Regions from separate parts of the Metabacillus dongyingensis genome, predicted to be linked through region 1. Evidence: a T-box and tRNA genes for the amino acid it is inferred to sense, from the RefSeq annotation. Region 1 holds a T-box; the other holds one or more tRNA genes.
What was found. The T-box of region 1 lies ahead of tyrS (tyrosine--tRNA ligase). A T-box ahead of a tRNA ligase gene usually reads a tRNA of that ligase, here a tRNA-Tyr.
Positions count from the first base shown of each region.

Region 1 (15,190 bases):
TGATTTCAGCAGAGGCTACCTTGCCCTGCTGATCTACTAAACTGCCAATCTCTTGATGATCGAGTTTATAATGAATAACAGAGTAGCCGACACAATCATACTCCTGCATGGCTTTTTCTTTTTGGGCAAGCTGTTTCTGAGCTTCTTGAACGGCCATCAGCTCGAGGTGAAAAACCGTTTCTGTCTGAATAATGGGTTTGCCCTCTATTTCGATCTGAGCTTCTGCCCGTATGGTTTTTAGAGCTCTTCCTGCTGCAGCCACGCAGACTTCACGAAGGGTTCCATGCTTTTCTTCAAGCTTTTCCTTAACAGAAGAAATTACGTTCGAAACAGAGATGACATCATGAATCTGTCCATCAAGCATCGAGCGTTCTCCATGTTCCTGAATAACAGTGTCAATGACTTCATAGGTGCCGTCTTTTTCGGATAATAATAAACCAACTACTGATCGGGTGCCAATATCCAGTGCAAATGTATAAGTCTCTTTTCTCAAAATAAGCACCTCTTTTATTAAACTATAAAGATAAATCAGCATTGTAATCACTCAAAAAAACGCTTTACCACTTAAAAGCGTTTAAATGTTAAAGAAAAATGCGTGACAACACGAAAGATTTTGTATATAATTATCACTAATTACTAAAGAAAATGTATCATATTTTCTTTTTTTAAGAAAGCTGGTGCAGTTTTGCATCGCTAAAACAATAGTTTTGAAGGGATGCATGTACAAGCCGGATTCCGGCTTTTCATAAGATTTTCTTCAATTTTAAAAAACGCGAAAGGATGAGAGAGATGAGTAACGCCGAGTTAGAAGCATTGCGAGTGAGAGCAGAAGAGATTAATCTGCAGATTTTACAGCTGATTAATGAGCGAGGAAAGTTAGTACAGGATATAGGTAAAGCCAAGGAAGCGCAGGGCGTTAATCGATATGATCCCGTCCGTGAGCGAAGAATGCTTAATAAAATCAAAGAGAACAATGATGGACCTTTCGAAGATTCCACATTGCAGCATATTTTTAAAGAAATCTTTAAAGCAAGCTTAGAGCTGCAGGAAGACGATCACCGCAAAGCGCTTCTTGTATCACGCAAAAAGAAGCCTGAAGATACAATTGTTGATGTTAAAGGTGTCAAAATTGGCGACGGCAGCCAAGTATTGATTGTTGGGCCTTGTGCAGTTGAAAGCTACGAACAGGTAGCTGCTGTTGCAGAAGAGGCTAAAAAACAGGGAATCCGCTTATTGCGCGGCGGAGCATTCAAGCCACGCACAAGCCCTTATGACTTCCAGGGTCTTGGTCTTGAAGGCTTAAAAATATTAAAACGTGTTGCAGATGAATATGATATGGCTGTTATCAGTGAAATTGTCAATCCTGCTGACATTGAAACTGCTATTCAATACATTGATGTTATCCAAATCGGAGCGCGCAACATGCAAAACTTCGAATTATTGAAAGCTGCCGGTGCAGTTAAAAAGCCTGTTTTATTAAAACGCGGTCTTGCTGCTACACTTGATGAGTTTGTAAATGCAGCTGAGTACATTATTTCACAAGGAAACGATCAAATCATTCTTTGTGAACGCGGTATCCGCACATACGAAACAGCTACTCGAAATACACTTGATATTTCAGCTGTGCCGATTCTAAAACAAGAAACACATTTGCCGGTAATGGTTGATGTTACGCATTCAACTGGCCGCCGCGATTTGCTTATTCCTTGTGCTAAAGCAGCGCTTGCGATTGGTGCAGACGGGGTAATGGCTGAGGTTCATCCGGACCCTGCAGTCGCACTGTCTGATTCAGCTCAGCAAATGGATTTCGATCAGTTCGCAGAGTTCATGAATGAAATTAGACCGTTAACAAAAGTAAAAGCATAATAAAACAAAAATCAGGTGACTCAGAGTAGAATGTGTGAAACATTCTATCTCCAGGGTCACCCTTTTTTATATTGACTTGCACTTTTCCTGTATTTTCTTTAAGATTAAAAACAGTGAAATTTATCATAAGTTTGCTCAATCTTGAACAAAATAGATCTTCTTAGATAAAAACACTGTAAATAGATTGCTTACGTTTTCATAGTATCGTATCATTATGTACATAAATCGTCATTATGGTGACATTTTACTTTAAAAATTGTAAATGCTAACTATACATAGATATGGAACCAGAAGGAGTGTAAGAAAATGAATAATATTACAATTTACGATGTAGCCCGCGAAGCAAATGTTTCAATGGCTACTGTTTCACGGGTTGTAAACGGCAATCCGAATGTAAAACCAACCACACGCAAGAAAGTATCGGAAGCAATTGATCGTCTAGGCTATCGCCCGAATGCTGTTGCACGTGGACTTGCAAGCAAAAAGACGACAACAGTAGGCGTTATTATTCCTGATATTTCAAGCACATTCTATGCTGAGCTTGCACGCGGTATAGAAGATATTGCTACAATGTACAAATACAACATTATTTTGAGCAACTCTGATCAAAACCGTGATAAAGAATTACACTTGCTTAATACAATGCTTGGCAAACAAGTAGATGGTATTGTTTTCATGGGCGGGAATATTACGGATGAGCATGTAGAAGAATTTAAACGTTCTCCTGTACCGATTGTGCTTGCTGCTTCAATTGATGTGAATGAGGTTACACCATCTGTTAACATTAATTATGAGCAGGCAACATTTGATGCTGTTTCCATGCTGATTGAAAAAGGGCATAAACGCATTGGCTATGTGACTGGTCCAATGGAAGAGCCAATCAATAAAGAGATGAAAATGAACGGATACCGCCGTGCACTGACTGAAGCAGGAATTACCGTTGATGAAGACTTAATTACTGAAGGTGACTACACCTATGATTCAGGTCTAGAAGCATTCGAAAAAATTAACGAATTATCGGATAAGCCTACAGCTATTTTTGCAGGCACGGATGAAATGGCATTAGGAGTCGTTCATGCAGCTCAGGATAATGGCTATGTTATTCCGAATGATATTGAAATCATCGGGTTTGATAATACGAAATTAGCAACTATGGTTCGACCTCAATTAACAACAGTTGTTCAGCCGACATATGATATCGGTGCTGTAGCGATGCGCCTTCTGACTAAACTGATGAACAAAGAAGAAGTTGAAAATCATATTGTTGAGCTTCCGCATCGAATTGAAATCAGACAATCAACCAGAGCTTAAAATAGAAGAGTATCGGCTGTTATAGCTGATGCTCTTTTGTTTTCTTTAAGAATAAAAAAGGATGAAATTAGATGTTAGCCTTGCCAAAAAGCAAAAGCATGGATCTGCTTGTTCCATGCTTTCAGCTTCGTTTTAGGAAATGAGAAAAATTAATAGGCAGTGAATGGTTAAATAAATATATTGAGCCTTTGTTCATGAAAGTGTCTTTCTGTCTTTTCCATGATTTTGCCGGAGTGGAAAGAGAGCTTTCTCCACAGTTTGTGCGTTTTTTTCTTCTATTTCAAGTTTTCTTGGAATGGCTTTATATTGATCCTTGCCGTCTTCCCATATAGAGGGAAGGGTTACGGGTGCTTCTGGCTGCCAGCGTTTGATCCATTCCTCAGGGAGAGGGCCGTTTACAGTCAGCTGTTTCATCTGCAGCCAGATCATGGCCCAAGCCCGGGGTACGACTCTCCAGATATCATAGCCTCCGCCTCCAACCGCAATCCATTTCCCGCCGCAGTATTGATCCGCAATTTCCTGAGCTATTTTTGGTATTTCCTTGAAAATGGCAGTTGTTGTTGCAAAATGGGTTAAAGGATCGTAGAAATGCGCATCTGCTCCATTCTGTGTAAGAATGACATCAGGCTTGAAGAAAGCGGCAATTTCTCTTATAGATTGTCTGTAGGCATCGATCCATGATTCATCTTCTGTAAATGCATCAAGCGGAATGTTAAAAGAGTAGCCATAGCCCTGTCCTGCACCCCGTTCGGTAACATTGCCTGTCCCAGGAAATAAATAGCGGCCCGTTTCATGAATGGATAATGTGCAGACACTTGGATCATCATAAAACGTCCATTGCACCCCATCGCCATGATGAGCATCTGTATCAATGTATAAAACTTTTGCGTGGTATTTTTCCTGTATATATTTGATTGCCACGGAACTGTCATTGTAAATGCAGAAGCCTGAAGCTTTTCCGCGGAAGCCGTGATGAAGGCCGCCTCCGAGGTTCAGAGCCCGTTTAGCTTTGCCTTCCATTACGTGTTCAACTGCGGTCAAAGTACCTCCAACGAGCAGTGCGCTTGCTTCGTGCATGTTCTTGAAGATAGGTGTATCCTCAGTCCCGATTCCGTAATTAAGCGCTTCGTTTGGATCTAATTCTCCCGAACCTGCTTTTTTTACAGCATCGATGTACTTTTGATCGTGAACAAGAGTAAGTTCTTCATCCGTCGCTATTCTTGGAGATGCAAGCTCATCATCTGACAATGCGTTCATCTTTTTCAGAAGGTCATATGTTAATTCCACCCGCAGCTGATTGAAAGGGTGATCCTGGCTGAATTTATATTGCTGAAAAAGAGGAGAATAGATGAAAATATTTTCTTTCATGATGAAATCCCCGGGATGTTAGGCCATAATACGGTATATCCTTCTTTATCAAGCTCCTCAATCAATGCCATGGGATTCATGGTCTGCACTCTGAAAACAAGAACTTTGAACCGTTCGTCTTTGTCAGGATAAACAAGAACACTGGCAATGTTCACTTTGCTTTTTCTGAAAACATCAGACACCTCAGAAAGCATGCCCGTCACGTTTGGAACCTTTACCTCGATTTGGGAGCCGGGCTGATTGGCACCTGTCAGCTGAACAAATGTATGCAGCAAATCCGTTTCCGTTACAATCCCTACTAATTTGCCATGCTTAATAATAGGCAGGCATCCAATTTTGTGCTCATAAAAAATAGATGAAATCTCCTCGACAAAATCTAGGGGATGGCCTGTAATGGCATCTGTTTTCATGATTGATTTTAAAGGTTTATTCAAGGCTTCTTTATTTTCACTCAGATGAAAGATGGAAGGACTTGCATCTTTAATGTCCCGGTCGGAGACAATCCCGGCCAGGAGGTCATTTTCAGCTACAATCGGGATATGGCGAATCCGGTATTCAGCCATTTTTTTAATGGCTTCTGCAATTGTTGCATCAGGTGTGAGTGTCACAATATCTTTCTTCATAATTTGTTCAACTATCATACTTATAACCCCTTTGTTTTAAAGCGTGAACGAAAGAAGATCAGTACATAAAGCGGTTTTTAAATCTGAGCTGATCGAACTGCTGAATTGAATCCTGATCCACTCTTTTTCCGATTTTAGCCATCAGGCAATTTGCTGGGTGGGAGCTGATTTCGGGCTCATCTGTTGCGTACCACTCCAAGCCGCCGGCATTCATCATTTTCTCCATCACTTTTCGGTATTCCCACACATTAAGTCCTGTACCTTTTAAATCCCAGTGCCAATAATACTCTGTCGTAATGGTAATATAATCTTCCATTGCATCATCCATCATGGAAACCCTCAGGAGATTTTTTCCGACAGAATAGCCCCGGTATTCAGGAATCACCTCGATTGCGCCAAGTTCAATCAGGTTTTTCATCTTGCCTTCTGACCATCTTTCCAGTGGATCTGGATATAAATATGTAACATACCCGACTATGGTATGGCGATTTCTGGCTATAATAATTCTTCCTTCTGGCAGAGCAGCTATCTCAATTAAAGCTTTGTGCTGCTGCTCAGGCTGTCTGAAAGCTACCAGGTCATGATGAAATTCAAGACCTGCCAGTTTCTCGGCTTTTATTGGACCTTCTATAATAAGCGGTCCATAAGGAGTTTTAATCTCTTTTGCGTTATAGGTTTTAGGATGTTCCATTCATTCACCGCCTTCTATTGATGCTGGACATAAATCTATTATACTAGAAAATACAATAAATGAAGCGGTTACATTAAAAAACTGTGAACTTTTTAAAAATTGAGAAAAGATAGAATCTGTTCTATAATAGAAAATGTATATACTGAATAAGGGGGAGTTAAGGATGAAGTTGGAAGCGCTGCCAGCAGCAAAGGGGAACCACAATCTAGAAGACTATGCTAAAGCCTACGAAAATTTTGATTGGGCAGATGCAGAAAAGCATTTATCGTGGTCTGAAACAGGAAGAATTAATGCTGCATATGAAGCAATTGACAAACATGCGGAATCATTCCGGAAAAACAAGGTAGCCTTATATTACCGTGACCCTGAAAGAGAAGAAAAGTATACGTTTAAAGAGATGAAAGATCACTCAAATAAAGCAGGAAACATTCTTCGTCAATGTGCAGACGTAGAAAAAGGCGACCGTGTTTTCGTCTTTATGCCAAGAACTCCGGAATTGTATTTTACAGTGCTTGGAGCAATTAAGCTGGGTGCCATTGTCGGTCCTTTATTTGAGGCGTTTATGGAGGGGGCAGTGAGCGACCGCCTGAAGGACAGCGAGGCGAAAGTCATTGTCACAACTCCAGAGCTTCTTGAAAGAGTTCCATTTAATGATCTGCCTGCTCTAAAGCATGTTGTGCTGGTTGGGGACAATGTTCATGAAGATGGTCCATACATAGATTTCTTAACAAGAATGAAGACAGCAAGCAATAAGCTTGAAATAGAATGGGTAGAAAAAACAGATGGCCTGCTGCTGCATTATACATCCGGTTCCACAGGCAAGCCGAAAGGTGTTCTGCATGTTCATCAGGCTATAATTCAGCAATATCAGACAGGCAGCTGGGTTCTTGATTTAAAAGAGGATGATGTTTATTGGTGTACAGCTGATCCAGGATGGGTCACAGGGACCGTTTACGGCATCTTTGGGCCTTGGCTGCACGGAGCATCAAACGTCATCGTAGGGGGCAGATTTAAGCCTGAACAATGGTATGAAACGATCCAGAATTACGGAGTAACAGTATGGTACAGTGCACCAACGGCATTCCGCATGCTTATGGGTGCCGGGGATGAGCTGGTGAAACAGTTTGACCTTAGTTCATTGAGACACATCTTGAGCGTTGGTGAACCATTAAACCCTGAAGTTGTCAGATGGGGCATGAAAGTCTTTCACAATCGTATTCATGATACATGGTGGATGACAGAAACGGGTGCACAGGTAATCTGCAACTATCCATCTATGGAAATCAAGCCGGGATCTATGGGAAAACCAATTCCAGGCGTACAGGCTGCGATTGTTGATGACCAGGGCAATGAAGTTCCGCCATACCGCATGGGGAATCTGGCCATAAAAAAAGGCTGGCCTTCCATGATGCATTCAATCTGGAACAACAAAGAGAAGTACGAGTCTTATTTTATGCCTGGGGACTGGTATGTTTCGGGTGACTCAGCGTACAAGGATGAAGACGGCTACTTCTGGTTCCAGGGAAGAATTGATGATGTAATCATGACATCAGGCGAGCGCGTCGGCCCGTTTGAGGTCGAAAGCAAGCTTGTTGAACATCCTGCCATTGCCGAAGCTGGTGTAATCGGCAAACCGGATCCAGTCCGCGGGGAAATTATTAAAGCATTTGTTGCGCTTCGGGATGGGTACGAAGCAACAGATGAACTAAAAGAGGAAATTCGCAATTTTGTTAAAAAGGGACTTGCTGCTCATGCGGCTCCGCGTGAAATTGAATTCCGCGATAAACTGCCAAAAACTCGAAGCGGAAAAATTATGCGCCGCGTCTTAAAAGCGTGGGAGCTCGACTTGCCGACTGGCGATTTATCGACAATGGAAGATTAATAGAATCTATTAAAAAAGCTTGCAGACAATCTGCAAGCTTTTTTTTGATTCTATTTTTAAACATATGACTTTTGTATTTTAATATGTTTCTGCGCAGTACAGCTGAAGAAACGTCCAGCAAGAAATCTGCGAACAAGGTCAGCCGTTCGGTTTTTCTGCCGGAGGAGTCTGCTCTCCGTTATCTGCAGGTTTTTCCGGAGGCTTTGGATCCGGTTTTGGATCAGCTGGTTTCGGGTCTTTAGGCTTTGGGTCCACGGGTTTTGGATCAGCTGGTTTCGGATCTTTTGGCTGAGTATCAGCAGGCTTTGTTGCCGGCTTCTGAGCTTGATAGGATCCGCTTGTTACAGTTGCAGATGCTGGTGATTCTTTGCCTGCTACGTCAACTGCTGCTATATAGTAGGCAGCAGGTGAACCGCCAATAGATGCTGACAGGCTTTTCGAAGCTGGGATGCTTGCTACTTTTCTGAAATTCTTTGAAAAGTTACCGGCAGCATAAACGCGGTATCCTATTACATCTGAATCACCGCTCATGTTCCAGCTCAGTTGCCCGCCGCTGATTCTTACTCCGGATACCTGCGATGGAGCTGATCCGTTGTCTCGGATCTGATTTCCATCCGTTACAACGATATTGCCCCAGTTTGTTTTGTTTGGCAGCAGTTCTTTTAAATCGCTGAAGCTGCTTAAATTATGCTTTTGCAGAATTTCTTTTTTTAACATCACACCTTGCTGAACAAATTCAGAAGGAGCAGAAGGGGGCACCTGGTACGCCCTGTCTTTTACATAAACATACTTTCCTGATGTTAAGCTGTCATCTGTTTTTGTCGGAACAAACTTCGCATTAAAGAGATCTGTTGCAACAAGTCCTGCCTGCTGGCACATGGCAGAAGGCAGATCCCCGGACAGTGCGCAATATGATTTCTGAACAATTCCGCCGGGCATTTTAAACGTTTCTTTCGGTGCAATGAGACCCGGATTAACTTCATGGGCTGCATTCATCAGCTTCGACCATAAAAGAATGTTTCTGCGGCTGTAGGACATGCCTTTATAATCTTTTTCAACAGATTTAGGGGTGTCGTATCCCATCCACGTTCCAAACGAGACATTTGGATTCGTTCCGACAAACCATATATCCTTATACTCTTGACTTGTTCCTGTTTTTCCTGCCCAGTCTGCACTGAATGACAGATAGTTCTTAGCGGCTGTACCTGTTCCTTGTTTAATAACATCGCGCATCATATCGATTGTTAAGTAGGAAGTCTGAGGTGTAAAAACATCAACGGCTTTTGATTTGTGCTGATAAATGACTTCGCCTGATTTTGTTTCAATTTTTTCAATGAGATAAGCATCGATAAACTTTCCTTCATTTGCAAATGTTGCAAATGCATTTACGTTTTCTTCGACGGTTATGCCATTAGTAAGTCCGCCAATTGAAGTAGCTGGACCCCCATCATTTTCAGAGATAGTTGTGACTCCCATTTTCTTTAAATAATTAAGAGGATTTTGATCTATCACTTTTAAGTAAGACTTAATGGCAGGTATATTATAAGACTTTTCAAGTGCATATCGGGCGCTTGTAAATCCGTGGAAGCGGCCATCGAAATTTTTAGGGTTCCATTCGCCGATTTGCAGCGGTACATCTGCAAGTACTGAACCTGGCTGAATGGCACCGGTTTCCATTGCAGGAGCATAAGCAAGCAGCGGCTTCATCGTCGATCCGTTTGATCGGGGAGTATCTGTTGCATGATTAACTTGTTCTCTTTTATGATTTCTTCCCCCGACGAAGCTGATGATTTTCCCTGTCTTATTCTCAATTAAAACAGCTCCAACCTCAACGGGCTCCTGAACCTGTATTTTCTTCCCGGTATCTTTGTCTACCTTCACTTCCGTCTTATCGCTGCCGTAGTATTCATACGATTCAGCAATGGTTTTCATTTTGTCATAAATATCTTTTTGAATGGTTGTATGAATTTTATAGCCATTTTGACGTAAGTTCCGGTCAGCAAGGGCTTTGTATTCTGCATACAATTCTTTATTTTTTTTCAGTTCGTCCAATTTGTGGCCGTCTTTTTCAGCCAGCTGCGTTAAGATAATATCAGTGGCGCGTTCTTCAATTTCGTAGGTGAGCCATGGATATTGTTCAAAAGAGGAAGGCTTGGCCTTGGCGAGACTTTTCCTTAAATCAAATGTGGCTGCTTCTTCGTATTCTTTTTGCGAGATGAAGCCTTTTGCATACATGCGTTTAAGAACAGTTTTCATCCTGGACGTTCCTGCATCTAGATTTTCCTTTATTTCTCCCCTGTTTGTAAAAGGGGTATAGCCGAATGGGCTCTGTGGCAGACCTGCAATAAAAGCAGATTGAGGAAGAGTTAAATTCTTCGCATCCACACCGAAAATACCTTGTGCAGCGGCCTGAACTCCCGCAATATTTCGGCCTGAAGCATTTCTGCCCAAATCAGCAACATTCAAATAAGCCTCCAAGATTTCCTCTTTTTCAAAGAAGCGCTCAAGTCGGAGAGCAAGCAGAATTTCTTTTGCTTTGCGGTCAAAAGAAACTTCGTCTGTGAGAATTTGATTTTTGATCAGCTGCTGTGTAAGTGTACTCCCCCCAGAGCGATTAGAGGAATTTGTCACTTCCTGAAAAAGAGCGCGCATAATCGCTTTAGGGACGACCCCGTCATGCTCATAAAAAAATTCATCCTCTGTAGCAATTACGGCATTCTTTACATGCTTTGAAATATCATCAATCTTTACTTCCTGTCTTTCAATATCTGCACGGAGCTTTCCTAAATACACCGAATCAGAAAAATAAATCTGCGAGGTTTCTTCGTAATTATAAATATCTTTTTTCATGGAACTATAAGTGCGGAGAGGTTCATCCTTAACCAATGACGCAAAGTACCCTGCGCCGAGTCCGCCGCCAAACGATGCGGCAATTAAACCGATGACAAAAAAGATCAGCATTAGGTTCCAGACGACCCCGTATGTAATATTAAACCCTTTTACTGTTCTATGTTTGTACGGCATAAATTTGCTGTACCAAGATTTAAATTTATCCATAAATGTATCATCCCCCTATACAATCCACCCACTCAATTATATCATATAAAAACAGTACTTTTGTATGATCTTGTCAGATGCTGTTGAACCGTTTGACAAGAGACATTCTATATGGTAAAAAAGATTTATTAGAATTGAAAATGCTTTGAATGGAATTAGTAGTGAACATCTCCCTGTTTTAGAAAGCTGATGGCCGATGAAAATCAGCACACAGATGAATCATGAATTACCTCCAGGAGCTTCTTTTGTGAAAGGCAGCTAATGCCCAATAGCGAAAGACGGTTAGAATGCCGTTATATATGCCGAGATAGGAATCAGTTTATCTTTTTCCTAAGTAGGGTGGTACCGCGTAATCACGCCCCTTCATTTTTGAAGGGGTGTTTTTTGTATTTTATGAAAAAAAGGAGCTAATCAGAATGAGTGAATTATTGAATGATTTGCAGTTCAGAGGGTTAATCAATCAAATGACAGACGAAGAAGGTCTGAGAAAGTTATTAGAAGAGGAATCAGTAAAATTATATTCTGGTTTCGATCCGACGGCAGACAGCCTGCACATCGGGCATTTACTTCCGATTTTAACTCTTCGCCGCTTTCAGCAGGCAGGACACCGCCCAATTGCCTTAGTCGGCGGAGCAACTGGCTTAATTGGCGACCCAAGCGGAAAGAAAGCGGAAAGAACGCTTAATACTTCCGATATTGTTCAGGAGTGGTCAAACAAAATTAAAGGTCAGCTTTCCCGTTTCCTTGATTTTGATACCTCAAGTGAAAATCCTGCTACTCTTGCCAACAACTTTGACTGGATTGGATCTATGGATTTGATCACATTCCTTAGGGATGTAGGAAAAAATTTCGGTATTAATTACATGCTTGCAAAGGATACGGTGTCTTCAAGAATTGAATCAGGAATTTCCTACACAGAGTTCAGCTACATGATTCTGCAGTCATATGACTTTTTAAATTTATACAGATCCCAAGGCTGCAAGCTTCAAATTGGAGGAAGCGATCAGTGGGGCAACATTACAGCAGGCCTTGAATTGATCCGCAAATCCGAGGAAAATTCCAAAGCATTCGGATTAACAGTTCCATTGGTTACAAAATCAGATGGAACAAAATTCGGCAAAACAGAAGGCGGAGCTATCTGGCTCGATAAAGAAAAAACGACTCCTTATGAGTTCTACCAGTTCTGGATCAATACAGATGACCGCGATGTCATTAAATACATCAAGTTCTTTACCTTCCTTTCTCATGAAGAGATTGCGGAGCTTGAAGAGGAACTGACAAATGCACCAGAAAAACGCGCTGCACAAAAAGCGCTTGCCGAGAATATGACAAAGCTCGTACACGGAGAAGAATCTTTGGAGCAAGCAATCAAAATCTCTCAGGCTTTTTTCAGCGGAAACATTAAAGAGCTTACTGGAGATGAAATTGAGCAGGGCTTTAAAGATGTACCGGCATTTACATCAGAAGAAGCAGAAATCGGCTTAATCGACCTGCTTGTCAATGCAAAAATTTCTCCTTCAAAACGCCAGGCAAGAGAAGATGTTTCAAATGGAGCAGTATACATCAATGGCGAGCGAATTCAGGAGACAGACAAAGTCCTTGGAGAAGACGACCGCATTGACGGCAAATTCACTGTTATCCGCAGAGGGAAGAAGAAGTACACGTTAATTCAATACAAGAACTGATGAAAAGCCTCACTTGCTGGAACGGGCTAGCTTGAAAGGTGCATACCACACTTCTATAAACCTAAGAAATAGCACATCAATTAGCAGTCTAATTGGTGTGCTGTTTTTTTATTATTAAGGATTTTTTATAGATTAACTTGATTTATACGATACACATTACACCTTATGTTTAATCTTCGGTAAAAAAAGATAGAAAGGAGCAGGTAATCATTTTAACAAATTATTCAGAAAAATCAATCTTGTAAACAGCTTAAATATATGGTAAATTTGCATCAATGAATGAATATACAAATAATTGTACAAGAGTGGTGCTATGGAGATTTTTGAGTCGCTCCTTTCTAAAAAGGGGTTAATTTTGCAGAAGATCGCAGAGGATCTATTATTTATTGAACTAAATGAGCGGATACCAAAAGTAGGAGATTTTTCAGAAAGATTTAATGTTGGCAGGGGAACAGTACAGACAGCTCTGAAATATTTAGAGCAAACCGGAAGCATTAGTCTTGAACCTAAAGGACATATGGGCACCTTTTTAAGGAAGAAAAATATTCCCTCTTTGTTCAAGTATTGCGGTGCTGAAAGAATGACCGGAGTGATGCCTTTGCCGTATTCCAAAAAATATGAAGGGCTGGCATCCGGCCTTACGTCTCAATTTGAGGAAAACCAATTGAATTTAAGCATTGCTTTTATGAGAGGGGCTAAACTGAGAATTGATGAAGTGAGCAAAGGGAGATACGACTTTGCCCTTGTTTCCAAATTCTCAGCTGCAGAAGCATTGAAACAGGACCCGGATCTTTCTATTGCTCTTGCTTTCGGGAGCCATACGTATGTTTCAAAGCATGCGGTCTTCTTTTCAGAAAAAGGAAATCTTGAAATCAAAAATGGCATGAAGGTAGGAATTGACCATAATTCAACCGATCAAAAGATTCTTGTTAAAGCGGAAACAAATGAAAAAAAGGTAGAGTTTGTTGAGCTCAATTACATGCATCTGCTGCAGCATTTAAGAGCGAAAACGATTGATGCGACCATTTGGAACATTGATGAAATTGACAGCGGGTTATACAATACGATACCGCTTTCCTCTGAAATAGCAAAAAAAGAAGAGTTGAATATAGGTGAAGCTGTCTGCGTCATTAGAAAAGAAAACAAAAAGGCGGAGTATATTCTGCAGCATTTGGATTTACATGAGATTAAAAGAATACAAACACTGGTGGAAAAAGGGGATTACATTCCGAAATACTAAGAATCCCTTTTTATATTCAAAATACAATTTATTGTACATTGGGAGGGCGCACTCATGAAAGAACTGTTTGAAAGACTCGAAATACTTAAATCAACGGATGCCATTACAGAAAATGCTCAAATCATCTGCCATAAAACGATTGATGCATATGTGTCTCAAACGGAAGCGGCTAACTATCAAATGTTAATTACTCATTTGGCCATGGCAGTGACAAGGATGGAGAGAAACGAACCGCTGAATGCTCCTCCGCCATCGATTATGAAGGAAATATATAATTCTCCAAATCTTGAAGAAGCGCAAAGACGGGTTAAATGGATTGAAATTGAATGCCGCATCACCATACCCAGAGAAGAAAAAGAATTTCTATATATGCACTTTGTAGCAGCATTAACAGCATAAAGGGAGGAATAAAAAATGAAAATTGTAGTAGGCGGTCAGGTGGAGAAAAAAGAGATTGAGAGTTTAGTTAAGAAATACGGAGGAGAGCAGGTAGAAGTGACCGTGAAAGCTGATTTAGAAGCAGCGATGCTGCTGAAATCAGGGGGAGCGGATTATTACGTCGGCGCCTGCCATACCGGCGGAGGGGGAGCTTTAGCTATGGCAATAGCGCTGCTTGGAAAACCAAAGTGCGCAACCATCTCTATGCCCGGCAAGACTCCGATAAAAGAAAACGTGCAGTCTGCAGTCGACCAGGGGGCAACAGCTTTTGGATTTACGGGGGATCACAAGGAGAAAGCTATTGAGTATTTGATGGAGGCTTTATTAAAAAACAAATAGATTGATATGGGGATGGGGGATGAAAGATGGTAGAAGTAATTTTAATGGCTTGTATTGGGGCGCTTGCAGCCGTCATGGCAAATTTGGGGATTGCGGTCTTTAACGATGGGCTCAGACCGATTGTTCCGGAAAATCTTGAAGGGCGGATGAGCCGAAAAGAGCTTGGTGTAACCGCCTTTGCCATGAGTTTCGGTCTTGTCATCGGATTTGGGATTCCGATTTCAATTGCGGGAAGCATTATTCTTATTCATAGTATTTTGCTTGGAACAGATATCATTGGTCTTGCATTCAACAGAGGAAAAATTAATTCCGTGCTCGCAGGGGCAGCAGGAGCTTTATATGGCGCTGGCATTTACTATGGTCTGCAAGTTGTCGTTGATGCATTTGCGATGCTGCCGCTGAATTTTGCTGAAGGATTTAATAAAATCGGCGAACCGGTTGTCGTTTCCTTCATGGTGTTCCCGGCCATTGCTGTTGCTCTTCAATTTGGAATTAAAAAAGGGATTTTGACGTTTATTGTGGCGGCTATTGCAAGACAGCTCATCGTTTTTGCAAACACGGATAAGCTGATCAGCATCAATGGGACGCAGGTTGTTTTAAGTCCGGAAGGGATTGCTCTTATTATTGGAATGATTTTCTTAATTGCATTTGCTGTACGGGAAAAGTCTGATGAGAAGAACCTGTCCGCTT
Region 1 is NZ_CP082944.1:3,896,122-3,911,311, reverse strand. Features, by position in the region: gene pilM (cell division protein FtsA) at 1-493, opposite strand, end outside; gene K8L98_RS19410 (bifunctional 3-deoxy-7-phosphoheptulonate synthase/chorismate mutase) at 790-1,866, shown strand; gene ccpA (catabolite control protein A) at 2,173-3,177, shown strand; gene K8L98_RS19400 (acetoin utilization protein AcuC) at 3,370-4,548, opposite strand; gene K8L98_RS19395 (acetoin utilization AcuB family protein) at 4,542-5,186, opposite strand; gene K8L98_RS19390 (GNAT family N-acetyltransferase) at 5,227-5,859, opposite strand; gene acsA (acetate--CoA ligase) at 6,023-7,741, shown strand; gene K8L98_RS19380 (transglycosylase domain-containing protein) at 7,880-10,798, opposite strand; T-box leader at 10,935-11,164, shown strand; gene tyrS (tyrosine--tRNA ligase) at 11,215-12,483, shown strand; gene yhfZ (GntR family transcriptional regulator YhfZ) at 12,797-13,723, shown strand; gene K8L98_RS19365 (PRD domain-containing protein) at 13,778-14,122, shown strand; gene K8L98_RS19360 (DUF2620 domain-containing protein) at 14,138-14,500, shown strand; gene K8L98_RS19355 (YhfT family protein) at 14,527-15,190, shown strand, end outside.

Region 2 (15,190 bases), 1.3 Mb from region 1:
TTAAGTGGAAAAGGATGTGGAGTTGCTTAGACAACCAGGATGTTGGCTTAGAAGCAGCCACCATTTAAAGAGTGCGTAATAGCTCACTGGTCGAGTGACTCTGCGCCGAAAATGTACCGGGGCTAAACGTATCACCGAAGCTGTGGACTGTTCTTACGAACAGTGGTAGGAGAGCGTTCTAAGGGCGTTGAAGCTAGACCGTAAGGACTGGTGGAGCGCTTAGAAGTGAGAATGCCGGTATGAGTAGCGAAAGAGGGGTGAGAATCCCCTCCACCGAATGCCTAAGGTTTCCTGAGGAAGGCTCGTCCGCTCAGGGTTAGTCGGGACCTAAGCCGAGGCCGAAAGGCGTAGGCGATGGACAACAGGTTGATATTCCTGTACCACCTCCTCACCATTTGAGCAATGGGGGGACGCAGGAGGATAGGGCAAGCGCGCTGTTGGATATGCGCGTCCAAGCAGTTAGGCTGAGAAGTAGGCAAATCCGCTTCTCACATAAGGCTGAGCTGTGATGGCGAGGGAAATTTAGTACCGAAGTTCCTGATTCCACACTGCCAAGAAAAGCCTCTAGCGAGGTGAGAGGTGCCCGTACCGCAAACCGACACAGGTAGGCGAGGAGAGAATCCTAAGGTGAGCGAGAGAACTCTCGTTAAGGAACTCGGCAAAATGACCCCGTAACTTCGGGAGAAGGGGTGCTTTTTAGGGTTCATAGCCCTGAAAAGCCGCAGTGAATAGGCCCAGGCGACTGTTTAGCAAAAACACAGGTCTCTGCGAAGCCGCAAGGCGAAGTATAGGGGCTGACGCCTGCCCGGTGCTGGAAGGTTAAGAGGAGAGGTTAGCGCAAGCGAAGCTTTGAATTGAAGCCCCAGTAAACGGCGGCCGTAACTATAACGGTCCTAAGGTAGCGAAATTCCTTGTCGGGTAAGTTCCGACCCGCACGAAAGGCGTAACGATCTGGGCACTGTCTCAACGAGAGACTCGGTGAAATTATAGTACCTGTGAAGATGCAGGTTACCCGCGACAGGACGGAAAGACCCCGTGGAGCTTTACTGTAGCCTGATATTGAATTTTGGTACAGCTTGTACAGGATAGGTAGGAGCCTTGGAAGCCGGAGCGCCAGCTTCGGTGGAGGCATTGGTGGGATACTACCCTTGCTGTATTGAAATTCTAACCCACAGCCCTGATCGGGCTGGGAGACAGTGTCAGGTGGGCAGTTTGACTGGGGCGGTCGCCTCCTAAAATGTAACGGAGGCGCCCAAAGGTTCCCTCAGAATGGTTGGAAATCATTCGCAGAGTGTAAAGGCACAAGGGAGCTTGACTGCGAGACCTACAAGTCGAGCAGGGACGAAAGTCGGGCTTAGTGATCCGGTGGTTCCGCATGGAAGGGCCATCGCTCAACGGATAAAAGCTACCCCGGGGATAACAGGCTTATCTCCCCCAAGAGTCCACATCGACGGGGAGGTTTGGCACCTCGATGTCGGCTCATCGCATCCTGGGGCTGTAGTCGGTCCCAAGGGTTGGGCTGTTCGCCCATTAAAGCGGTACGCGAGCTGGGTTCAGAACGTCGTGAGACAGTTCGGTCCCTATCCGTCGTGGGCGCAGGAAATTTGAGAGGAGCTGTCCTTAGTACGAGAGGACCGGGATGGACGCACCGCTGGTGTACCAGTTGTCTTGCCAAAGGCATCGCTGGGTAGCTATGTGCGGAAGGGATAAGTGCTGAAAGCATCTAAGCATGAAGCCCCCCTCAAGATGAGATTTCCCATCACATTAGTGAGTAAGAACCCTGAAAGATGATCAGGTTGATAGGTCTGAGGTGGAAGCGCGGTGACGTGTGGAGCTGACAGATACTAATCGTTCGAGGACTTAACCACAGTCTAATAAAGTGTAAAACCTAAGTGAATCTTGTTATCATACGTTATTTAGTTTTGAAAGAATAACTTCTTTCAAAAAAACACTTGAAATCTTCGGATTTTATAGTATAATAATTTTTGTCATTATGTCTGGTGATGATGGCGAAGAGGTCACACCCGTTCCCATGCCGAACACGGAAGTTAAGCTCTTCAGCGCCGATGGTAGTTGGGGGTTTCCCCCTGCAAGAGTAGGACGTCGCCAGGCTAGCATTATTCCGCAGTAGCTCAGTGGTAGAGCTATCGGCTGTTAACCGATCGGTCGTAGGTTCGAGTCCTACCTGCGGAGCCTTGCTTCCATAGCTCAGTCGGTAGAGCACTTCCATGGTAAGGAAGAGGTCATCGGTTCAAGCCCGGTTGGGAGCTTACATTAAACTAATAAAACGGCCCGTTGGTCAAGCGGTTAAGACACCGCCCTTTCACGGCGGTAACACGGGTTCGAATCCCGTACGGGTCACCATTCAAACTTAAGTCTTAATATGTGAAATATCAAACAATCTTTTATGCGGAGGATTAGCTCAGCTGGGAGAGCATCTGCCTTACAAGCAGAGGGTCGGCGGTTCGAGCCCGTCATCCTCCACCATTAAGACATTGCAGCAGACGACTTTAAAAAGCGAATAAATAGTATTGTATTTCACTATATATGCCGGTGTAGCTCAATTGGTAGAGCAACTGACTTGTAATCAGTAGGTTGGGGGTTCAAGTCCTCTTGCCGGCACCACTTATGTGTGGAGGGGTAGCGAAGTGGCTAAACGCGGCGGACTGTAAATCCGCTCCCTCCGGGTTCGGCGGTTCGAATCCGTCCCCCTCCACCACTTTATTTAGACAAACTTAACTGAATAGTTCTTGTCTAGACTGTAAATAATATGTTTAGTTAACATAAACCTTTTTACGGTCAATTAGAATTTTATAGAATACATAATTGATGGGCTATAGCCAAGCGGTAAGGCAACGGACTTTGACTCCGTCATGCGCTGGTTCGAATCCAGCTAGCCCAGCCATTTCTTGTGCCGATTTCTCAGTCGTTAGAGAACGATCGAGTAATCATTGAAGCGTAGCTTCAGCACATAAATCGAGCCGCTCCTAGAATAATCTTTCTTAGATTAGGGCGTCTTGCAAAACTGAAGAGTGTTTTCTTATAAGGTGCCATTAGCTCAGTCGGTAGAGCATCTGACTTTTAATCAGAGGGTCGAAGGTTCGAGTCCTTCATGGCACACCATTTTGCGGAAGTAGTTCAGTGGTAGAACACCACCTTGCCAAGGTGGGGGTCGCGGGTTCGAATCCCGTCTTCCGCTCCAGAACTTCTTATTTATATCGGGGCCTTAGCTCAGCTGGGAGAGCGCCTGCCTTGCACGCAGGAGGTCAGCGGTTCGATCCCGCTAGGCTCCATCATAAACACCCTGTAAAAACCGTTAGACTTAATGTCTAACGGTTTTTTGTTTAGGAATAATGAAAAAAATTACTTTATGGATACGTGCTTCACTTTATTTATATATGAATTCAATATCCTATCCTTTATGTTATAACAGTTTTCTTTTTGAATATGAGGCTTGCGAGTTGGAGATCATTTTCCGCAAGTTAAACCATTATTTTGGTGAGTCAGAAATAAGTTTTTACTAATTAAAGGCTGATTTTTGCGAGTTGGGCATTCGGTTCTAAATATGAAGTTCAATACACAGCTTAAACTCTTTCATAATTAACAGCAGTTTTGATTAATAATGGCTAACAGCAGCTAGTAACAGGTATTTTTATATCTTTTTTTCATAAAAAAATGAAGTTGCGAGCCAAAAACCCATTTTCGGGAATTGAACACTGAGTCGTGCGAGTTGGTTATAGTTTTTCGTTAATTAAAAAACGGCTAATGCGAGTTGGATGGTTTGGATCCAATTTGATGTTTAATTTGTTCAATTCAGATCAGTCATAAAGGTGAAGTAGAAATTCGGAAAAATAATCAAGTGACCAGGAAATCAGCTGACTCTACATCATCGTATTAATTATTCCCTGCTATTTCCAATTATTTTACAGAAAACTCTGTATATATATACACGATTTTGTCGAGTTGAGTCATGACCCTTTTTATCAGTACAATAGATACAGAGTTTCTTACTAAGGGGGATGATTTACATGAAAGAAAGAATATCAATTATCGGGGTACCAATGGATTTAGGTCAAATGCGCCGAGGTGTGGACATGGGGCCTAGTGCTATCAGATACGCAGGGGTTGTAGAACGACTTGAATGGCTGCAATATGAGATTGAAGATAAAGGTGATATTAAAATTGGACGTCCAAACCGTGAAGAGGATAGCAATTCGTTAAATAATTTAAGAAATTTGAAAGCGGTGTCAGAAGGGAATTTAAAGCTTTCTGAACAAGTTGACGAAGTGATTCAATCAGGTTCGTTCCCACTGGTGCTTGGCGGAGACCACAGTATTGCCATCGGAACACTCGCAGGAGTTTCAAAGCATTATAAAGAACTTGGTGTAATCTGGTATGATGCACATGGAGATCTCAACACAGGCGACACTTCACCGTCAGGCAATATTCATGGGATGCCGCTTGCTGTAAGTATCGGCATCGGCGATGAGACGTTAACGAGAATTGGAGGCTACACTCCTAAAGTGAAGCCGGAAAACATTGTGATTATCGGTGCCCGTTCCCTTGATGATGGTGAAAAGGAATTAATTAAGGAGAAAGGCATTAAAGTATATACAATGCATGAGATTGACCGTCTTGGCATGACTAAGGTAATGGAGGAAACCATTCAATATTTGAAAGAGCGTACTGATGGTGTTCACTTGTCCCTCGATTTAGATGGACTTGATCCGCACGATGCTCCAGGAGTCGGCACACCGGTTATCGGAGGCATCAGCTACAGAGAAAGTCATTTAGCGATGGAGATGCTTGCAGAGTCAGATATCATCACTTCTGCTGAGTTTGTTGAAGTAAATCCTATCTTAGATGAAAAGAACAAAACAGCTACAGTAGCAGTAGCTCTGATGGGTTCTTTATTCGGCGAAAAGCTCCTTTAATTTTTTAAAAAAGACACAGTTTATAAACTGTGTTTTTTATTTAAGAAAAATTTAAGGTAAACATGTTAAAAAGCCATCTACAGACAACCTAAAATTTGTTAAAATATTTTTATGCGAAATAAATGAAACCTTTTATGCGGCTTATACGTAATAAGGGGAACCCGCACTTGCGCGGGGGTAAGGGGTATCATGGAGACGATCGTAAAAAATAGGATTAAACAAGTTAAAAAGGGCGACCAGAATGCTTTTGCCGAAATCGTAGATATATATAAAGACAAAATTTATCAGCTTTGCTACCGCATGCTCGGGAACTCCCATGAGGCGGAGGATATAGCCCAGGAAGCGTTTATCCGGGCTTATGTGAATATTAACAGCTATGACATGGATAAGAAGTTCTCTACGTGGCTGTATCGCATTGCGACAAATTTAACGATTGATCGAATCAGAAAGAAAAAACCGGATTATTACCTGGATGCCGAAGTGACAGGAACGGAAGGGTTAACGATGTATTCTCAAGTAGCAGCAGATGTAGCTCTGCCCGAGGATCAAGTGGAAACAATGGAGCTTCAGCAGATGATTCAAAAAGAAATTTTAAAGCTCCCCGATAAATATCGTACTGTCATCGTATTAAAGTATATTGATGAGCTTTCTTTAATTGAAATCAGTGAAATTCTAGATATGCCGATCGGTACGGTGAAAACAAGAATTCACAGAGGACGAGAAGCGCTGAGGAAGCAATTAAGGCATTTATGATTTGAGGTGATAAGGTTGAAGTGTTCAGAACAAATGAAAGAACGGATCCATCAATATTTGGATCATGATATAAAGCAGCAAGATGAGCGAATCTTGAAAGAGCACCTTCAGTCATGCGCGGACTGCACGCAGCACCTGCATGAGCTTGAGAAGTCAATCGCCTTGGTTCAGAGTACATCCCATATTGAGGCTCCGATGGATTTTACTCAAGCCATCATGGATCGTCTGCCCAAAGAAAAGAAAACGATTGGTGTCAACAGATGGCTAAAGGGTCATCCATTGTTGGCTGCTGCTTCTCTTTTCATGTTATTGATGACAGGCAGTTTATTTTCTTCCTGGTCAACTGATTCAGAATTCAGCGTTTCAAAGCAGCCTAATTTGGTTGTTGAAAATAATACGGTTACCGTTCCTGAAGGTGAAACTGTTGAGGGAGATGTAACCGTTAAAGGCGGAACAATCAATATTGAAGGCAAAGTTGAAGGAAACGTCACGGTGATTAACGGAGAGTATATGGCTTCTGCTGGACAGGTGACAGGTGATGTTGAAGAGATCAATGAGGCTTTTGAGTGGATTTGGTATCAAATGAAATCTCTTTCAAGAGAGGTTGTCGCCATATTTAATTAAAAGGTCACCTTTTGTATAAGGGGCCTTTTTTGTGCTGTACCACTTTTGAGACTCTGGCTAAAAGATAAACCGGTATTTTTTGCCGAAGTCTTATCTGCTGGCCTGCGCTTTGCTTATGTGAGTACAATACGGTTTAATTGCAGAATATATGGTATAATATCGTAGTTATAGTCCTATGCAAATGACTAAAACTGATGGAGGAAGAGAATATGGCATTTGAGGAATTTCCACTACTGCATTACCTCGGCATCGCCGTTGATATTCTCCTGGTTTGGTTCGTTATATATAAGTTGATTATGGTGATACGGGGAACGAAGGCCGTTCAGCTGCTGAAAGGCATTATCGTTATTATTCTCGTTCGTACACTGAGCCAGTACTTAGGGCTGCAGACTTTGCAATGGCTCATGGACCAAGCATTAACATGGGGTTTTCTTGCGATCATTATTATTTTCCAGCCTGAGCTGCGAAGGGCGCTAGAGCAACTGGGCAGAGGGAAATTATTCTCAAGAAGCGGAGCTCCAGAGGAGGAAGAACAACAAAAAATAATCGATGCCATCACAAAAGCGACAGATTATATGGCAAAACGAAGAATTGGCGCATTAGTTACGATTGAAAAAGAAACAGGGATGAGTGATTACATAGAAACGGGCATACCGCTTCATTCAGCTCTCTCTTCTGAGCTTTTAATTAATATCTTTATCCCGAATACTCCGCTTCACGATGGAGCTGTTATTCTCCAGAAAAATCAGATTGCTGCGGCTGCATGTTATCTGCCTCTGTCCGAAAGTCCTTTTATTTCAAAAGAATTAGGGACAAGGCACCGGGCAGCAGTTGGGATCAGTGAAGTAACCGATAGTATTACGATAGTCGTTTCTGAAGAAACGGGCAGTATTTCTGTGACCAGAAACGGAGAGCTTCACAGAAATCTAACCGTTGAAGCTTTAAGTGAAATCTTGGTTTCCGAATTTGGAAAGCAGGCAAAGGTCACTTCCTCAAACCTATGGCAGTGGAGGGGGAAGAAAAATGGATAAGATGATTAATAATCATTGGGTAATGAGAATAATTGCACTGTTAATGGCGCTCATTCTTTATGTATCTGTTAATTTCGAAACGCCGGCTCCGAAAAAACAGCCGGGGCCAGTAACATCCGTATTTCCATCTGCGCCGTCTGAGTCTGCAAAAGATACAGAAACAATTCCTGATGTTGAAGTGAAAACGTATTTGGATCAAGAAGATGTTATTGTGACAGGAGTGCCTGAAACGGTAGCTGTTACGCTGAGCGGGCCAACTAATTCACTATTAAAGGCAAAGCAGCTTAAAGATTTTGAAATTTATGCTGAACTCTCGGATCTGTCCATCGGCTCACACCGGGTTCAATTAAAGCATAAGAATATAGCGGATAATCTTGAGGTGAATTTGAACCCTTCCATTATCACTGTAAATGTGGAGGAGAAAGTTACACGTGATTTTCCGGTACAAGTGGATTTTATAAATAAAGACCAGATTGAAACTGGTTATACAGCACAGGACCCAATTGTTAAACCGAGTGTTGTAAGAGTAACCGGATCTAAAACGCTTATTGACAGCATTGCTATGATCAAGTCAAGGGTGAATCTGCAAAATGCTAATGAAACCATTGAGCAAGAATCAAAAGTCACGGTATATGACGACGACGGAAACATCCTGCCTTTAGAGGTCTACCCTTCTGTTGTTGATGTGACAGTGCCGATTACAAGTCCAAGCAAGAAGCTTCCTTTTAAACTTAAGAATGAAGGCGAGCTTGGAGAAGGATTAAGCATCTCAAACATTGAAGCAGTGCCGAACGAAGTGACCATATACGGACCGCTGGATGTGATTGATCCGCTTGAATTTATAGATGGTGTAACAGTGGATTTAAGCAAAATCAAAGATGATACCGTGCTCGATGTAGATATTCCTGTACCTGACGGAGTGACAAAAGTAAGTCCCGAAAAAATCCAAATTAAAGTTGACGTTGAAAAAGAAGAAGAAAAAATACTTGAGAATCTGCCTGTTAATATCCGGGGTTTAGGGGAAGGGAAAATTATTCAGTTCCTTGAGCCGGAATCCGAAGAGCTCGATTTAAGTGTTGTTGGAGCACCTAGTGTATTGACGAATATTAAGCCGTCTGATCTTGAATTATTTGTAAATGTGACAGATCTGTCCGACGGAGAGCATGATGTTAAGGTAGAAGTGAATGGGCCGCAGGATATTAAATGGACCCTTCCTGTAGATAAAGTGAAAGTGAAAATTTCTTCTAAGCAATCGTGATGATTGAAACTGTCTAAAGGAGCGATAAAAGAATGGGAAAGTATTTTGGAACAGATGGAGTAAGAGGCGTTGCAAATAGTGAATTAACACCTGAATTAGCGTTTAAAATCGGTCGTTTTGGAGGCTACGTATTAACAAAAAATGCGAACCGCCCAAAAGTGTTAATCGGAAGAGATACACGTATTTCAGGTCATATGCTAGAAGGTGCGCTAGTTGCAGGACTGCTCTCTATCGGTGCTGAGGTGATGCGTTTAGGAGTTATTTCAACACCTGGTGTTTCATATTTAACAAAGGCTCTTGGAGCACAAGCGGGTGTTATGATTTCTGCCTCACATAATCCTGTTCAAGATAACGGAATTAAATTCTTTGGTCCTGACGGTTTTAAATTGTCAGATGAGCAGGAATTAGAAATAGAAGGTTTAATGGATCAGGAAGAAGACTCACTGCCAAGACCTGTTGGCGCTGATCTGGGACAAGTTAATGACTATTTCGAAGGCGGTCAAAAATATCTTCAATTCCTGAAACAAACAGTAGACGAAGATTTCACAGGCATCCACGTTGCACTTGACTGTGCACATGGTGCTACGTCATCTCTTGCAACGCACTTGTTCGCAGATCTTGATGCTGATGTTTCAACTATGGGCACAACTCCAAATGGATTGAATATTAATGATGGCGTAGGTTCTACACATCCAGAAGCATTAGCCGGTTTCCTTATGGAAAAAGGGGCTGATGTCGGTCTTGCTTTTGACGGTGATGGAGACCGCCTGATCGCTGTTGATGAAAAAGGCCAAATCGTTGATGGCGATCAAATCATGTTTATTTGTGCAAAATTCCTAAATGAGCATGGAAGATTGAAAAAAGAAACAGTTGTCTCTACAATCATGAGCAACCTTGGTTTTTATAAAGCAATTGAAGCAAACAACATGAAGAGTTCTCAAACGGCTGTAGGAGACCGTTATGTTGTGGAAGAAATGAAAAAAGGGGATTATAATCTTGGCGGCGAGCAGTCTGGCCATATTATCTTCCTTGATCACAATACAACGGGTGATGGTCTGCTTACAGCTATTCAATTAGTGAATATCATGAAAGTAACTGGCAAGCCGTTATCCGAGCTTGCAGCTGAAATGAAAAAGTTCCCTCAGTTGCTTATTAATGTGAGGGTAACGGATAAGTATAAGGTAACGGACAACATGAAAGTGAAGCAGGTCATTGCAGAAGTAGAGAGTGAAATGAATGGAGACGGACGCATTCTTGTCCGCCCTTCAGGCACAGAGCCGCTTGTGCGTGTAATGGCAGAAGCGCCAACAGCAGAATTATGCGAGAAGTATGTTACGCGCATCGTTGCTGTAGTGAAAGAAGAAATGGGAACGGAATAAAGCAATCACGGGTCTGCCTATAAGGCAGGCCCTTTTTCTATTTTCTTCAAAAATAATTATCGTGAATATGCCGCAATTTTCACCTGCTTGAATTTAACTGATTTTCACAGTCATAAACCTGATGGGACAAGTCGAATACTATAACCATACCTCATTGCTTCTTGTCTTTTTATCTTCAGCGCAGCTGGACAGTCCTTGATTGCGGAATGTTTGAGTTGCTGATGAAATAGGGTAAATTCAGTCAAGAACAATCTTTTCAATAAAAACATATACTGAATAGTGCATCTTTCTATCCACATTTGCTAAGTACTTAATTGACGATTTGAAGGTTAATATAGTATGATTACTTTTGTGTTTTTATTTTAGAATGGAAAGGAGCATTGTGAGGTTGTATTAATGAAAAGCGCCTGAACTAAGCGGACCGAAAATAGCTTAGTTGACGAGGATGGAGGATTATCGAAAGTTCGGCGGATGCCTCCCGGTTGACAATTACAGCCGTAAGCTCTCTCCTGAAAACAAAGAGGCAACTTTTTGCACAAAGGGAAGAACGTAATTAAACTAAAAAAAATATAGACATGTGTGAGGGGACAGCAAAAGGTCCCCGTGGCTTGACCTGTCCCCCGCCTATTTGGGAGGATACATTAATTATGTGCGGAATCGTAGGATATATTGGACAACAGGATACGAAAGAAATCTTATTGCGTGGACTAGAAAAGCTTGAATATCGCGGATATGACTCAGCGGGCATTGCTGTTATCAATGAAGATGGCGTGCATGTTTTCAAAGAAAAAGGACGCATTGCCATTCTTCGTGAAGAAGTGAATGCAAATGTAATGTCTACAGCAGGGATTGGACATACCCGCTGGGCGACTCACGGTGCACCAAGCAAACGCAATTCACATCCGCATCAAAGTGCATCAAGCCGCTTTACGCTAGTGCACAATGGTGTTATTGAAAACTATTCAAGCTTGAAACGCGAATATCTTCAGGATGTTGCGCTAGTCAGTGATACAGATACAGAAGTAGTTGTTCAGGTCATTGAACAATTCGTTAATAAAGGAGCGGACGTGGAAGAAGCGTTCAGCCAAACACTTTCCATTTTAAAAGGTTCTTATGCGATCGCGCTTTTAGACAATCAAAATCCAGATACGATTTTTGTTGCTAAAAATAAAAGCCCATTGCTTGTTGGTCTTGGAGAAGGCTTCAACGTTGTTGCATCTGATGCAATGGCGATGCTGCAGGTAACAGACCAATATGTAGAATTGATGGATAAAGAAATCGTCATTGTGAAACGTGAAGCTGTTACAATCAAAAACCTTCAAGGTGAAACAATTGACCGTGCTCCTTATACAGCAGAATTAGATGCCAGTGATATTGAAAAAGGAACATACCCTCACTATATGTTAAAAGAAGTGGATGAGCAGCCGCTTGTTATGCGCAAAATCATCCAAAAATATCAAAATGATCAAGGCAAGCTGACAATTGATCCAGCAATTGTAGATGCTATCAGCTCTGCAGACCGCCTCTATATCATAGCATGCGGAACAAGCTACCATGCAGGTCTTGTCGGTAAGCAATTCATTGAAAGATGGGCTAAGAAACCGGTAGAGGTTCATGTTGCAAGTGAATTCTCATACAACATGCCGATTTTATCAGAAAGGCCATTATTCATCTTTATCTCACAAAGCGGTGAGACAGCAGACAGCCGTGCCGTTCTTGTTCAAATTAAAGAGCATGGCTACCAGTCATTAACCATTACAAACGTACCTGGTTCAACCCTTTCACGTGAAGCGAACCACACGTTATTGCTTCATGCTGGTCCTGAAATCGCTGTTGCTTCAACGAAAGCTTATACAGCACAATTAGGCGTACTTGCCATTCTTGCAGCTGTCACGGCTGAAGCAAGAGGTGTAGAGTTAAGCTTTGATCTTGTAAAAGAGCTTGGCATCGTGGCAAATGCAATGGAAGTCCTTTGCGATCAGAAAGACGAAATGGAGTACATTGCACGTGAATACCTTTCAACAACACGCAACTGCTTCTTTATCGGCCGTTCTGTAGACTACTATGTAGGACTTGAAGGTGCGCTTAAACTGAAAGAAATCTCTTACATCCAGGCAGAAGGATTTGCCGGTGGAGAGCTTAAGCACGGAACAATCGCGCTGATTGAAAACGGCACGCCTGTTATCGCGCTTGCAACCCAAGAGCACGTAAACTTAAGCATCCGCGGAAATGTTAAGGAAGTAGCAGCACGCGGTGCTAACCCATGCATCATCGCGCTTAAAGGTCTAGAAGAAGAAGATGACCGTTTCGTTCTTCCTGCAATACATGAGGAACTGACACCACTTGCTTCTGTTATTCCTTTACAGCTGATTGCTTACTATGCAGCCCTTCACAGAGGCTGTGACGTTGATAAACCGCGTAACCTTGCTAAGAGTGTTACGGTTGAGTAAGAGGGATTATAGAGAAACAGCGACTGTTCAAGGAAAATGAAGTATTAGACTGAAAAATAAGTTCTAGACTGAGTAAATAAAGTATTAGACTGCTGAGTGTTTCAGCATTTACTCCAATATAACAGACATCATGAGCTTGAACCCCGTAATTGAAACTAATTACGGGGTATTTTTGTTTTCTGGAGCTGATACAGTTGAACCTGGATGGAAAAGTCAGATTTATCAGAAAATCAAATGAATTAAATCAAAAAGAATTTTTCGGTCAGGATTGGTGTTTCAAAAGGAACGTTAAGTGATATTCCCTTCATGCGAAACGATTATTGCATTCAGAAATAAATTTAAATACGATTTGAATTGTCTGCTTGCAGATGACGTTAAGTCTTCTCTTTCGAGGTCGATTTGAATGTCGTGCCCGTGAAGACCATGATGGGCAGACAGTTCCTTTCTGTCGAGCGGGTCGACAGACGGCACGTCCACCCCGATGAGCCGAATTCCTTTGCTCGCCAGAAAGAGCGCAATATCGCCTCGCAAATAAGCTATTTCCGTAGGGAACACGCTTGGATTAGTCTATGTACCGGTCCGAAGCAGCAAGCGGACGACTCCGTTCAGTTCATGCACGCCCAAATCTTCTGCGCCGATGCTATGCTCGGTTTGCCCGAGACATCGATAACTCGGACCGGTCCCGCGTACAATTCCAAATCCAGTTCCGTCACTTTCCGCCCCTCGTTATCGAAATGAAACGGAGAGTCGATTTGCGTGCCGGTATGTATGCTCATGTCAGCTTGCCGACGTTTACCGAGATGCTTTGCTCCTTCAGCCAGCTAACTTCGTGAGAAGGGCGTGTCGCCGGTCCAAGTCGGAACTCCTTTCGCCAGACGTTTCGAAATATTGATCATCGTGATGGTCATCAGCCTCTATGGACGGAGCGGACGGGTTGCGTTAGTCCCGTTTGTTATCTGCTGTTGGTGAAGTAACCTTTTTTGAGAAAATGGAATAAGAAATGCACTTCGGATGGAACCTAACAAAAGGGTATCACTAGAATACTATCCGAATGGAGCGCTACTACTTATGAGCAGAAGATACTGGTTTCGTTTGGCAATGATTTCGGCTCTGTCCCTAGGATTGACAACCTGCGGCACAAATGCCCTGGCACAGAATATCCAAAAATCCCAAACTATTCAAAAGAAGATAAAAAAGCAACATACTGATAAGAACGCCATTCGTCCGTTTCATGTAAATGTTCCGGAATCGGATCTTAACGAATTGCGCAGGCGCATACTCGCGACAAAATGGCCTGACAAGGAAACGGTCTCGGATCAATCGCAGGGCGTGCAGCTTGCAACTATTCAGGAACTCGCGCGCTATTGGGCAACAGATTACGATTGGCGCAAGTTTGAGGCGAAGCTGAACGCGCTGCCGCAGTTCATCACCAATATCGATGGTGAGGACATTCACTTCATTCACGTTCGTTCGAAGCATAAAGATGCTTTGCCCCTCATCATCACGCACGGATGGCCCGGCTCAATCATCGAGATGATGAAGATTATCGGGCCGCTTACCGATCCCACGGCATACGGCGGGAAGGAATCAGACGCTTTCGATGTGGTGATTCCGTCGATGCCCGGCTACGGGTTTTCGGGCAAGCCGACCAAGGTCGGCTGGGACCCCGACCGCATCGCACGTGCCTGGGCAGTGCTGATGAAGCGCCTTGGATACACGAAGTATGTGGCGCAAGGTGGCGACTGGGGTGCGCTTATCACGGATTTGATGGCAGTACAGAAGGCTCCGGGACTGGTTGGCATTCACTCCAACATGCCTGGCGTGGTTCCGCCCGACATTGATAAGGCGATTCAGTCAGGCAATCCGCTGCCCTCCGGTCTCTCAGCCGAAGAGAAACGCGCGGTCCAGCAGCTGGACTTCTTCTACAAACACAGCGGTTACGCCTTCTTGATGGGGACGCGCCCGCAGACGCTGACCGGACTGGTGGATTCGCCTGTTGGATTGGCAGCCTTTATGATTGACCATGACGCGAAGAGTCTGGAGCTGATCTCAAAGGCTTTTGCCGGACACCCCGGAGGCCTTACGCGAGACGATGTGCTCGACAACATCACACTCTACTGGCTGACGAACACAGCGATTTCTGCGGCTCGTCTCTACTGGGAGAACAAGTACTCCTTCTTCGACGTCAAAGGCGTATCTATCCCGGTAGCCGTAAGCGTCTTTCCTGATGAGCTCTATCAGGCCCCGAAGAGTTGGACGAAGAAGGCGTATCCCAAACTCATCTATTACAACAAGCTCGACAGAGGCGGACATTTCGCGGCGTGGGAGCAGCCAGAGCTTTTCACTGCAGAACTCCGCGCGGCATTCAAGTCGCTACGCTAATCGGAGTCAGGTGGAATACGCTCACACAGGTGCTCGTCGTCTTTTCGCCAAATCAAGAGTTTGAATTCATATTAAAGAACAGGCGATTTGACCAGCCATTAATCTACGATGAAGCCCAAGGAAACAGGAAGCTTCGTCAAACAATTGCTAAGCATCTAGCAGAAACGCGGAAGATTCATTCCAATCCTGATTTGAGTTTAGAATTACATTTTCATTGGATAAAGAATATTTAAATGTTAATAGAAGGTCAGTTGAACAATTTTTATTTAATACATTTGATTCTTTAAAAGATAAATCTAAATTAAAGGAAAAATTTTCTTGAGAGGATATATTCCTCTCAAGAAAATTTTTTTCTTCTTTAACTAACCATAAGAAAAGA
Region 2 is NZ_CP082944.1:172,785-187,974, forward strand. Features, by position in the region: rRNA gene K8L98_RS00975 (23S ribosomal RNA) at 1-1,868, shown strand, start outside; rRNA gene rrf (5S ribosomal RNA) at 1,997-2,112, shown strand; tRNA gene K8L98_RS00985 (tRNA-Asn) at 2,122-2,193, shown strand; tRNA gene K8L98_RS00990 (tRNA-Thr) at 2,198-2,270, shown strand; tRNA gene K8L98_RS00995 (tRNA-Glu) at 2,290-2,364, shown strand; tRNA gene K8L98_RS01000 (tRNA-Val) at 2,412-2,487, shown strand; tRNA gene K8L98_RS01005 (tRNA-Thr) at 2,550-2,625, shown strand; tRNA gene K8L98_RS01010 (tRNA-Tyr) at 2,635-2,719, shown strand; tRNA gene K8L98_RS01015 (tRNA-Gln) at 2,831-2,905, shown strand; tRNA gene K8L98_RS01020 (tRNA-Lys) at 3,048-3,123, shown strand; tRNA gene K8L98_RS01025 (tRNA-Gly) at 3,128-3,202, shown strand; tRNA gene K8L98_RS01030 (tRNA-Ala) at 3,221-3,293, shown strand; gene rocF (arginase) at 4,029-4,934, shown strand; gene sigW (RNA polymerase sigma factor SigW) at 5,124-5,687, shown strand; gene rsiW (anti-sigma-W factor RsiW) at 5,721-6,311, shown strand; gene cdaA (diadenylate cyclase CdaA) at 6,521-7,342, shown strand; gene K8L98_RS01055 (CdaR family protein) at 7,335-8,600, shown strand; gene glmM (phosphoglucosamine mutase) at 8,633-9,979, shown strand; gene glmS (glutamine--fructose-6-phosphate transaminase (isomerizing)) at 10,627-12,429, shown strand; partial or broken gene K8L98_RS01070 (cyclase family protein) at 12,826-13,340, opposite strand; gene K8L98_RS01075 (epoxide hydrolase family protein) at 13,498-14,811, shown strand.
Region 2: it encodes a tRNA-Tyr, which carries the amino acid that the T-box ahead of tyrS (tyrosine--tRNA ligase) is inferred to sense. The anticodon was not compared.